One region of the Streptomyces sp. NPDC012510 genome, then DNA from elsewhere that is predicted to be linked to it. Evidence: riboswitches for the same ligand, from Rfam matches in the RefSeq annotation. Region 1 holds a riboswitch; each other region holds the start of a gene.

Region 1 (3,266 bases):
TCGGAGGTGCCAACCAGTTCCCTGACCAGGGCGTACTGCGCGTGGTTGGTGTCCTGGTACTCGTCGACGAGGACATGGCGGAAGCGGCGGCGGTAGTGCTCGGCGACGTCCGGGAAGGCGCGGAGCAGGTTGACCGTCGTCATGATCAGGTCGTCGAAGTCGAGCGCGTTGGCCTCACGGAGGCGGGACTGGTAGAGCGCGTAGGCCTGGGCGAGGGTTTTCTCGAAGCCGTCGGAGGCCTGGGCGGCGAAGTCCTCCTCGTCGATCAGCTCGTTCTTCAGGTTCGAGATCTTGGCGCTGAAGGACTTGGGCGGGAAGCGCTTGGGATCCAGGTCCAGATCACGGCAGACGAGCGCCATCAGCCGCTTGCTGTCGGCGGCGTCGTAGATCGAGAAGGAGGACGTGAAGCCGAGCTTCTTCGACTCGCGCCGGAGGATCCGTACGCACGCGCTGTGGAAGGTCATGACCCACATCGCGTTCGCGCGCGGGCCCACGAGGTGCTCGACGCGCTCCTTCATCTCACCCGCGGCCTTGTTGGTGAAGGTGATCGCGAGGATCTGGCCCGGGTGGACCTGCCGCTCGCCGAGCAGATGAGCGATGCGATGGGTGAGCACACGGGTCTTGCCGGAGCCGGCGCCGGCCACGATGAGCAGGGGGGAGCCGGCGTGCACCACGGCCGCGCGCTGGTTCTCGTTCAGCCCGTCGAGGAGCGCCGCCGCGTCCAGGGCGGGGCGGGGGGCGCCGTCGCGGTAGTACGCGTCCCGGTCGGGCGGCACGTCGAACTTCCCGCCGAACAGATCGTCCGGAATCGACTCCGGTACGTGATCGTCCTCGGGCGGCGGCGGGGGCTCCTCCGCGTGGCCGCGGGGGGCCTGGAGGTCCGCCAGGAAGCTGTCGTCAAAGAGGCTGCTCATCGCTGTCCGAGTCTAGGCGCCCGCACTGACAGCGCGGGGCCGCCCCGGGAAGTCCGCACCGCATACGCACCGTGCCCATGTCGCGACGCCGAGCGATCGAGCGTATCGCCTATCGCGCCGAAGAGGCTAAGGTCACGAAAACGTATCGGGCATATCGAACATCAACCTTCACAGGGACCACACGAGTTGGCTAGCGTTTTGACAGGCCGTACGACCCAACCGGCGAACCTCGCCGGGCCGCACGGCCCCGCCGAGTCCGGCACGCCTCCCGTGGCAGCCGGAGCCGGGGACCCACCGATCTCCGGGGTGAATCGACCCGACCGCCGCCCGCGGCGAGGGTCGTAGGGCAAACCTTCCGAAAGCATGCGCCCGAACCCGACAGCTAACTCGGTAGGCGGAGTACGGAAGGAGTCGCCGAACCATGGCGCACCGCAAGCCGCGCCCGGCCGGCCGGACGCGCGCGGGCATACGCACGCCCGCGCTCGCCACGGCCGCCCTCACCTCCGTGGCCCTGCTCTCCCAGACGGCCACCGCCGCCCCGTCGACGGACGACAAGCCGAGCCTGGAGGAGGTCGAGAAGAAGGTCGACGACCTCTACCGTCAGGCCGGGTCGGCGACCGAGAACTACAACGCGGCAAAGGAGAGGACGACCAAGCAGAAGAAAAAGGTCGAAACCCTCCTCGATGACGTCGCCCAGCGCACGGACAAGCTCAACGAGGCGCGGGAGCAACTCGGTTCGTTCGCGGCCGCCCAGTACCGCACGGGCGCCGCCGCCCCCGACGGGGCGTCGTTGCTCCTGGCTGACAGCCCGCAGGACTACCTCGACCAGACCCAGCTCATGGACCGCTTGACGGACCGTCAGCAGGGCACCGTGGACGCGTACGTCACGCAGCAGGCCGAGGCGGCCGAACAGCGCCGGCAGGCGACCGACAGCCTCGACCAGCTCACCGAGTCACAGAACGCACTCAAGGCCGGCAAGGCCAAGGTTCAGGCGAAGCTCGCCGAGGCCCGCGAACTGCTGTCCACCCTCACCGCCGAGGAGCGGACCCGGCTCGCCGCGATCGAACAGCGGGAGCAGGAGGAGGCCGAGCGCAAGGCGCGGGAACTGGCACGGCAGCAGGCGGCAGCCCAGACGACCCAGGAAGCCCAGGAGGCGCAGGGGGCCACCACAGCAGCGCCCCGGGAGGCCACGGGGACGGCTCAGGGGGCTACGGGAGCCACGGGAGCCACCCAGGAGGAACCCTCCGCCGGCACCGAGAGCACCACCCCGGCCGAAGACTCCACCTACGCCTCGAAAGCCGCCAAGGCCCTCGCCTTCGCCCGCGCGCAGATCGGCAAGCCGTACGTCTGGGGCGCGACCGGCCCCGGCTCCTACGACTGCTCCGGCCTCACCCAGGCCGCCTGGAAGGCCGCGGGCGTCGACCTCCCCCGCACCACCTACGAGCAGGTCGACGCCGGCACCACGGTCTCCCTCGCCAACGCCAGGCCCGGCGATTTGATCTTCTTCTACGACAACATCGGCCACGTCGGCCTCTACATCGGCAACGGCATGATGATCCACGCCCCGAAGCCGGGGACGTACGTCCGCGAGGAATCCGTCTTCTACGACGGGGAGTCGTCGATCCACAGCGTGGTGCGGCCTGCGTAGCCGACGGGGGCACGGCTCGGCGACGCTCCTGCCCCCCGGCTCACGCCGTGCGAGCCCTCAGGTCCAGAGCACCGCGATGAAGACGTTCGCGGTGGTCAGCGCGCCCACCAGCCCGAACAGCGGCTTGTCCACCGTGCCCTCGTCCCGTTTGACGTAGACCAGTCCGAGGATCACGATCAGCAGCGCCAGCTTGACGCCGATCTTGATGTTGTCGACAGGCTGGTCGTCGGCCTGGTTCAGGCCGACGAGGACGGCGCCTGTGACCAGCATGACGAGCGCGCCGTGGAGCATCGCCGGGACGAAGCGGGCCGTGCCCTGCCCCATGGCCCTCATCTGGGTGAGGAAGCCCCCGAGCAGGGAGGCGATGCCGATGATGTGGAGGGCGACGAAGAGGTGGATGAGTACGTCCATGGGCGGAGCCTAATGAGAGGGGCGCCTTCGGTCGGGCACCGGGGCGGCCGCCGAAAACCCGTACCGATCTTGCATATATGCGCCCTATAGCACCGCCGCACCTGCGCCCGGTCCGAAATGCCCGCATCGGTCATCGCACAGCGTGAAGTCAGCGACGGCGGGAAGGGATCGCGGTCACATACGGTCACCTCCCGGTCGGTGCAAGCCAGTTCCGTACAAGACCCCACCGGGCCGCCGCAGCCAGGTTTACCGTCCTCCAGCAGGTGACCGGCTCCCCACCGCCGCCCGGGCCA
Region 2 (3,266 bases), on a different contig from region 1:
GCGACCGGGCCGGGCTCGGCGACTGGACCCCCAACCCGGACCGCTTCCCGAAAGGCCTGAAGCCACTCGCCGACTATGTGCACGCGCTCGACATGCGGTTCGGCATCTGGGTGGAGCCCGAGATGGTCAACCCGGACAGCGAGCTGTATCGGGCGCATCCCGAATGGGCGCAGTTCCAGTCAGGACGAAAGAGGACAGAACTACGCAATCAGCTCGTTCTCAATCTCGCACGCGAGGACGTCCAGGAGTACCTCTGGGAGCGGCTGGACGCCCTCCTGTCCAGCGCGCCGATCGACTATGTGAAGTGGGACTTCAACCGCTGCTTCACCGACGCCGGCTGGCCCGGGGAGCCGTATCCGCAGAAGCTGTGGGTCGAGCACGTGCACGCCTTCTACACCCTGCTGGACCGGCTGCGGGCCGCGCATCCCGGCGTCGCCTTCGAGTCGTGCTCGGGCGGTGGCGGCCGCATCGATCTCGGGGTCATGGCGCGGACGGACCAGGTGTGGACCTCCGACAACACCGACCCGCTCGACCGGCTCGCCATCCAGCACGGCTTCAGCCAGATCCACCCGGCCCGGGTCATGGCCGCATGGGTCACCGACAGCCCGAACAACCAGCTCAACGGCCGGGCCAGCTCGCTGCGGTTCCGTTTCGTCAGCGCCATGGCGGGTGTGCTGGGGGTCGGCGGCGACCTCACCGAGTGGACCGAGGAGGAGCTGGCCGAGGCGCGGGACTGGGTGGAGCTGTACAAGGAGATCCGGCCGGTCGTCCAGCGTGGCGACCTCTACCGGCTGCGTGCGCCGACGGGTGGGCTGAGCGCTGTGCAGTACGTCCACGGTGACGAGGTAGTCGTCCTGGCCTGGCTGCAGGCCCAGCACTACGGCGAGCCGCCGGCCCCGCTCCGGCTGCGTGGCCTCGACCCGACAAAACACTATGAATGCCGAGAAACGGGCGAAGTGTACCGAGGTGGCGTGCTGTTGCATCACGGGCTGCGGACGGGGTTGCGTGGCGACTTCGATGCGACGGTTATCCGCCTGTGTCGCAGATGAGTGAACTGTCCGAAATTGAGCGGTAATTCCAACAAGCCCTGAAATAAAGCCTACTGGCGCGTAGGTGCGTGAGCAGCGTCATATTCGTGACCCTCTGTCGCCGCCATGTCCACGTAATTCGTAGGTGGTTCCAGGGCGGTTGGAAAACGCCGAAGACCGGTCTTTTACGGAGCGTCATCATGAATTGAGGTAAGGATCAGAGGAAAAGACGCACAGGAAGTCCCAATGGTTGTCTCTGTAGGCACAAGTCGCTTACGTTCTGCGTCAATCCGGACGGACGCCCAATCCTGCCGCCGACCGGAGCCGCGTACCGACCCGATCCACGGCAGGAGCGGGGGACCCACAGGTAGTACCGCCTGTTCCGGTTCCCGGAACGGCTAGGGGTATAGCCGTGCGCAAGCACGGCCGGGCATCTCCAGCCCGCACCCGACAGCTCACCTCGCAGGCGCCGGAGAGGAATTCGTCATGCCCGCGAAGGGTAAGCACCGCCGTCCGAAGTCCCAGCGTTTCACCCGCTCGATCGCCGCGGCCGGCACCGGTGGCGCGGCACTCGCACTGCCGTTGATCGGGGCCGCCGGCGCCCATGCCGCGACCCCGACGGCCGCGGTCTCCGACGTCTCCGAGAAGACGGCCGCGGTGGCGCCCGAGAAGGCCGTGGCCCAGGCGGGCGCGCGGATCGAGCAGGCCGAGAAGGCCGCACAAGCGCAGAGGACCGCCACCAAGAAGGCGACGACCAGGACCTACTCGGTGAAGGTCGGCGACTACCTCTCGAAGATCGCGGACGAGCAGGACGTCGAAGGGGGCTGGAAGCGGCTCTACTCGGACAACCGTGAGGCCATCGGCTCCGACCCGTCGCTGATCCACCCGGGCCTGAAGCTCACGATCGGTGGCCAGGCCCCGTCGAGCGGCACGTCGAAGGCGCCGACGACCGGGTCGTCGCAGTCCTCGAAGTCCTCCCAGTCGTCCCAGTCCTCCCAGTCGTCGAAGTCCTCCGGCTCCTCGACGCAGAAGGCGAAGGACACCCAGGCGTCGACCTCCACGTCGAACAACCAGTCCTCCTCGTCCAACGGCTCCGGCTTCAGCTCGCCCATCCAGGGCGCCACTGTGGGCACCGCGTACAAGATCGCAGGCAGCATGTGGTCCAGCGGTTACCACACGGGTGTCGACTTCGTGGCTCCGACCGGTACGAGCCTCAGGGCCGTGGGCGCGGGCACCGTCGTCTCGGCCGGCTGGGGCGGCGCGTACGGCAACCAGGTCGTCGTCAAGCTCGCCGACGGCTACTACGCCCAGTACGCCCACCTCTCGTCGATCTCCGTCTCCGCGGGGCAGTCGGTGAGCGGCGGCCAGCAGATCGGCCTCTCCGGGGCGACCGGCAACGTCACCGGCCCGCACCTCCACTTCGAGATCCGCACCACGCCGAACTACGGCTCGGACATCGACCCGCTGGCCTACCTGCGGTCGAAGGGCGTCGGCGTCTGACGCGTCCGTCCGCACCACCGTTCGCCCCGAAGGCCGGGCCCCGTGATCCCCGGGGTCCGGCCTTCGGCGCGGGTGCCTCGGGGTGCGGGTCGTGAGGGCTGTGTCGCGGTTCTGTGGCTTGGCCGACCGGGGGCTCGACAGTGGGGTGTCAGTAGGGACACAGTGATCGCCGAAAGCGCTTTCTTCGATCTTTTGATCCCTGGAGAAGGAGTCTCATGACCACACGCAGAGCCTTCGGAGCCGTAGCCGCCGGTGCCGTCGTCGCGGCGCTCGCTCCCCCCGGGGCCGCGCGTGCGGCTTCGCGCCGGGGGAGGCGGCGGCTGTTCGCGGCGGACGACTTCCGGTGCGGACTGAGGCAGTGGGCCGTGGAGTTGGAGCGGGGTGGCTCGGTCACCGCTGCGGGCGGGGTGCTGGACGTCGATGTGCCGGCCGGGGCCACGGTGTGGTTCCGGCGAAGCCTGGAAGGGCCGTACGTCGTCGAGTACACGGCCACGCCGGTCTCCGAGGGCGGCGTCAACGACCGCGTCTCCGATCTCAACAACTTCTGGAACGCCGTCGACGTGCGCTCACCCGAAGATCTTTTCGCCACTCCGCGCGGTGGCGCACTCGCCGAGTACGACTATCTGAAGACGTACTACTCGGGCTACGGGGCCAACTACAACACCACGACACGGCTGCGTCGTTACGTCGGCGAGGCAGGGGTGCGGCCGCTGATCCACGACTACACCGAGCCGCTGC
Region 3 (3,266 bases), on a different contig from region 1:
AGATCGACGACACGTCGGCGAACGATGTCATGGCCCAGTTCATGCACCTCGAGTACCAGGCACCGGACCGGGACATCTCGCTGTACATCAACTCGCCCGGCGGCTCGTTCAACGCGATGACTGCGCTCTACGACACGATCCGGTTCGTCACCTGCGATGTGGAGACGATCTGCCTGGGACAGGCAGGGTCGTCCGCCGCGGTGCTGCTCGCGGCGGGCACGCCGGGCAAGCGGTTCGTGCTGCCGGGGGCGCGCGTGCTGATCCACCAGCCGGCGCTGACCGATCCGGTCGAGGGCCAGGCGAGCGATCTGGCGATCCAGGCGGAGGAGTTGATGCGCAACCGCCGGAGCCTGGAGGAGATGCTCGTACGGCACACGGGGCAGACTCCGGAGCGGATCAGCGCCGATATCGAACGGCACATGTTCCTCGACGCCAAGGCGGCGGTGGAGTACGGGCTGGCCGATCGGGTGATCCCGAGCCGCAGGTCCTCGGACACGCTCCCGGCAGCGAGGTGAGGCGTCGATGCTCCCACCCGAACTGCCGCCGCTGCCCGCGCTCACCCGCGCCGAGGCGGAGCTGATCGACCGTTATCTCGACGTGGTCGACCTGCTCGGCCGCATCAACCCCGCCCGTCCCGGTGACACCTATCGCGGGTTGCGGGCGGCGCAGGCACTCGTCACCAAGGCGACCGCCCTGCGCGACGCACTCGAACTGATGCACAGGCGCGGTGAGAACGAGGTGCACGCCCCGACCCTCGCACGGGCGCTGCGGGTCCTGGACGGCGAGCGACGGGCGGCCCGCGTCGCACTGCCGCCGGAGCCGGAGGACTCACCCGCCTGAACCAGGCCGGGCTCGCCGCCTGAACCGATCACGGGTCGGTCGCCGTACTACTGACGGGGCGTCCGGCCCGGGTTCGGCGCCCTCCGGACGGCCTACCACGATCAACCCATCGGCCCATACGTCGGGAGGACCTGTGAAGTTGCGCAACATGCCTGACGAACGGCCGGAGTATGTCGTTCCGGTGCTGGTGCGGGCCTCCTCGACCCTGTGGACACAACAGCCGAAAACGGCCTGTCCACCCGAACGGGTGAGTGGTGAGTAAGACCACAAATCCCCGGTTCCGTTGGGATTTTCGGACTTCCGTGCGTCAAGATCCCTTCCTGACGACAAGCCCCCGCCACAGCGGCGGGGCGATCCGGGTGGACGCCGAGTCCTGCCGCCGCCCGGATGACCGGTCGACAGGAGTGCATCGGCAGGAGTGGAGGACCCAAGCACGACGGGTCGCCGGAACGGTCAAGCCATGACCGCACCGAGCAGCCCTTGGGGTGAAGCCGCGTCAGCGGCCGGGCAACTTCGCCAGCCCGAATCCGACAGGTCATCCTTCACAGGCGGCTGACGAAGGGTTGCGCATGACTGCGCTGAATCGTGTCCCGTCGCTGTTGACCCGGGCCGGCACGGCCTCGGCTCTCACCATCGCCGCCGTGGGCGGCAGCATCGTGGTCCCGGGCGTCGCAGCCGACGCCGAGGCCGCCACGGTGGCGTCGAAGGCACTCAAGGTCGCGGCTTCCAAGAAGGGCTCCCCGTACAAGTACGGCGCCACGGGCCCGGGCAGGTTCGACTGCTCAGGGCTGACGCTCTACTCGTTCAAGAAGGCGGGCAAGAAGCTGCCCCGTACTGCTCAGCAGCAGTACAACAAGACGAAGCACATCTCCGCGGGCAACCGCAAGCTCGGAGACCTCGTCTTCTTCCACTCGGGATCGAGCGTGTACCACGTCGGTATCTATGCCGGGAAGGGAAAGATCTGGCACTCGCCGAAGACGGGTGACGTCGTCCGGCTGCAGAAGATCTGGACGAAGAGCGTCTGGTACGGCCGGGTCCGCTGACCCACACGGGGGGCGGCGGTTCTCACGGCCGCCCCCCGGCCGCTTCTCACCCCCCGGCCGCTTCTCAACCCCTCCGGCCGCTTTCTCGACCACCCCCCGGGCCGCTCTTCGGCGCCCCTCCCCGCAGGCGTGCCACGGGCCGAACTGGTTACTCGTTCAGCCATGGCCGATGAACGCACCCGCCTCGCGCGCAACGAGACCCCCCTCGAACGAGCCGACCGCAACTTCTCCGAGTTGCTCCAGGAATTGCGGGTCACCCAGACCGGGGTGCAGATCCTCTTCGCGTTCCTGCTGACACTGGCCTTCACACCCCGATTCCCGGACCTGGACTCCTTCCAGCGCGCTACCTATGTCAGCACCCTGCTGCTGGCGGTCCTCGCGGCGGCGCTCTTCACCGCACCGGCCGCCCTGCACCGCCTGCTCTTCCAGCAGAACGCCAAGCCCCTCATCGTGCGGGTCTCCTCCCGGCTGGCCACCGCGGGCCTGGCGGTGCTGATGCCGGCCTTCGCCGGGTCGGTCATGCTCGTCGTCGATGTGACACTCAGCCGGACGGCCGGGATCACGACCGGGGTCGGCACGTTCCTCGGGTGTCTGCTTCTGTGGGTCGTGCTCCCGAAGCTGGTGGGACGCTCCGACCGCAACCGCGGCGCGGCAGGCTCGGCGCCCCGTCAGGACGAGGCGGTCCCCGTGGGCACGGGCCGGGATTCCGTCACGGCTCCTGCGGACCACCTGCCCTGACCGGCTGGGAGGAGACCGTCCACGGCAGGTCGATCGCCACCGTCTTGCCGCCTTCCCGGGTGGGTCTGACGCTCAGCCTGCCGCCGCACTCGGCGGTCAGCCAGCGGATGATGACCATGCCCCGGCCGTTGTCCTGCTGGACGGCGGCGGGCAGGCGTTTCGGAAAGCGTGGATGACTGTCGGTGACACCGATGCGCAGGTGCTCGTCCCGGTCGAGGGCGATGTCCACGGTGAAGGTGGGCGACTGACCGAGCGTGTGCTGGACGGCGTTGGTGGCGAGTTCGGACACGATCAGGCGCACGGTGTCCGCCATGTCCGTGTCGCCCGGCAGGCCCCATTCGGCCAGCACGGTGGCGACGTATTTCCGGGCAACGGACACCGAGGCGGGATCGCTCGGCAGAGTGACGGATGCTTCCTGGTGATCTGCCATGGCGAGGCGTCCCTTTCCCACGGGACCGGTGTCCGACAGGGAGCGGATGGTTCGACTACGGTCCCGGACTGGTGCTTCGCGCCAGACTGCCACTACCTGGGGTGTCACGGGTGGCGATCCACCAAGATATGCATATATCTGTCGCTCGAAGCGGTGAACTCTCCGACGGCCGAGCGTATTCGGGTGGGGTCTTCGTCCATCCTCTGTCGTCACCC

The links. Region 1 has a riboswitch for cyclic di-AMP ahead of ACFY9I_RS14235 (NlpC/P60 family protein). Riboswitches for the same ligand answer to the same signal wherever they lie in the genome.
Region 2: linked by a shared signal. The riboswitch ahead of ACFY9I_RS00220 (peptidoglycan DD-metalloendopeptidase family protein) and the one ahead of ACFY9I_RS14235 (NlpC/P60 family protein) in region 1 are both predicted to bind cyclic di-AMP.
Region 3: linked by a shared signal. The riboswitch ahead of ACFY9I_RS06960 (NlpC/P60 family protein) and the one ahead of ACFY9I_RS14235 (NlpC/P60 family protein) in region 1 are both predicted to bind cyclic di-AMP.

The regions. Positions count from the first base shown of each region.
Region 1 covers NZ_JBIBEN010000006.1:349,433-352,698, reverse strand. The annotation lists gene pcrA (DNA helicase PcrA) at 1-914, opposite strand, end outside; cyclic di-AMP (ydaO/yuaA leader) riboswitch at 1,167-1,327, shown strand; gene ACFY9I_RS14235 (NlpC/P60 family protein) at 1,336-2,562, shown strand; gene ACFY9I_RS14230 (hypothetical protein) at 2,620-2,973, opposite strand.
Region 2 covers NZ_JBIBEN010000001.1:53,310-56,575, reverse strand. The annotation lists gene ACFY9I_RS00225 (alpha-galactosidase) at 1-1,049, shown strand, start outside; cyclic di-AMP (ydaO/yuaA leader) riboswitch at 1,352-1,510, shown strand; gene ACFY9I_RS00220 (peptidoglycan DD-metalloendopeptidase family protein) at 1,515-2,528, shown strand; gene ACFY9I_RS00215 (DUF6250 domain-containing protein) at 2,744-3,266, shown strand, end outside.
Region 3 covers NZ_JBIBEN010000003.1:340,746-344,011, forward strand. The annotation lists gene ACFY9I_RS06950 (ATP-dependent Clp protease proteolytic subunit) at 1-515, shown strand, start outside; gene ACFY9I_RS06955 (hypothetical protein) at 523-840, shown strand; cyclic di-AMP (ydaO/yuaA leader) riboswitch at 1,195-1,406, shown strand; gene ACFY9I_RS06960 (NlpC/P60 family protein) at 1,410-1,883, shown strand; gene ACFY9I_RS06965 (DUF6328 family protein) at 2,046-2,621, shown strand; gene ACFY9I_RS06970 (ATP-binding protein) at 2,593-3,051, opposite strand.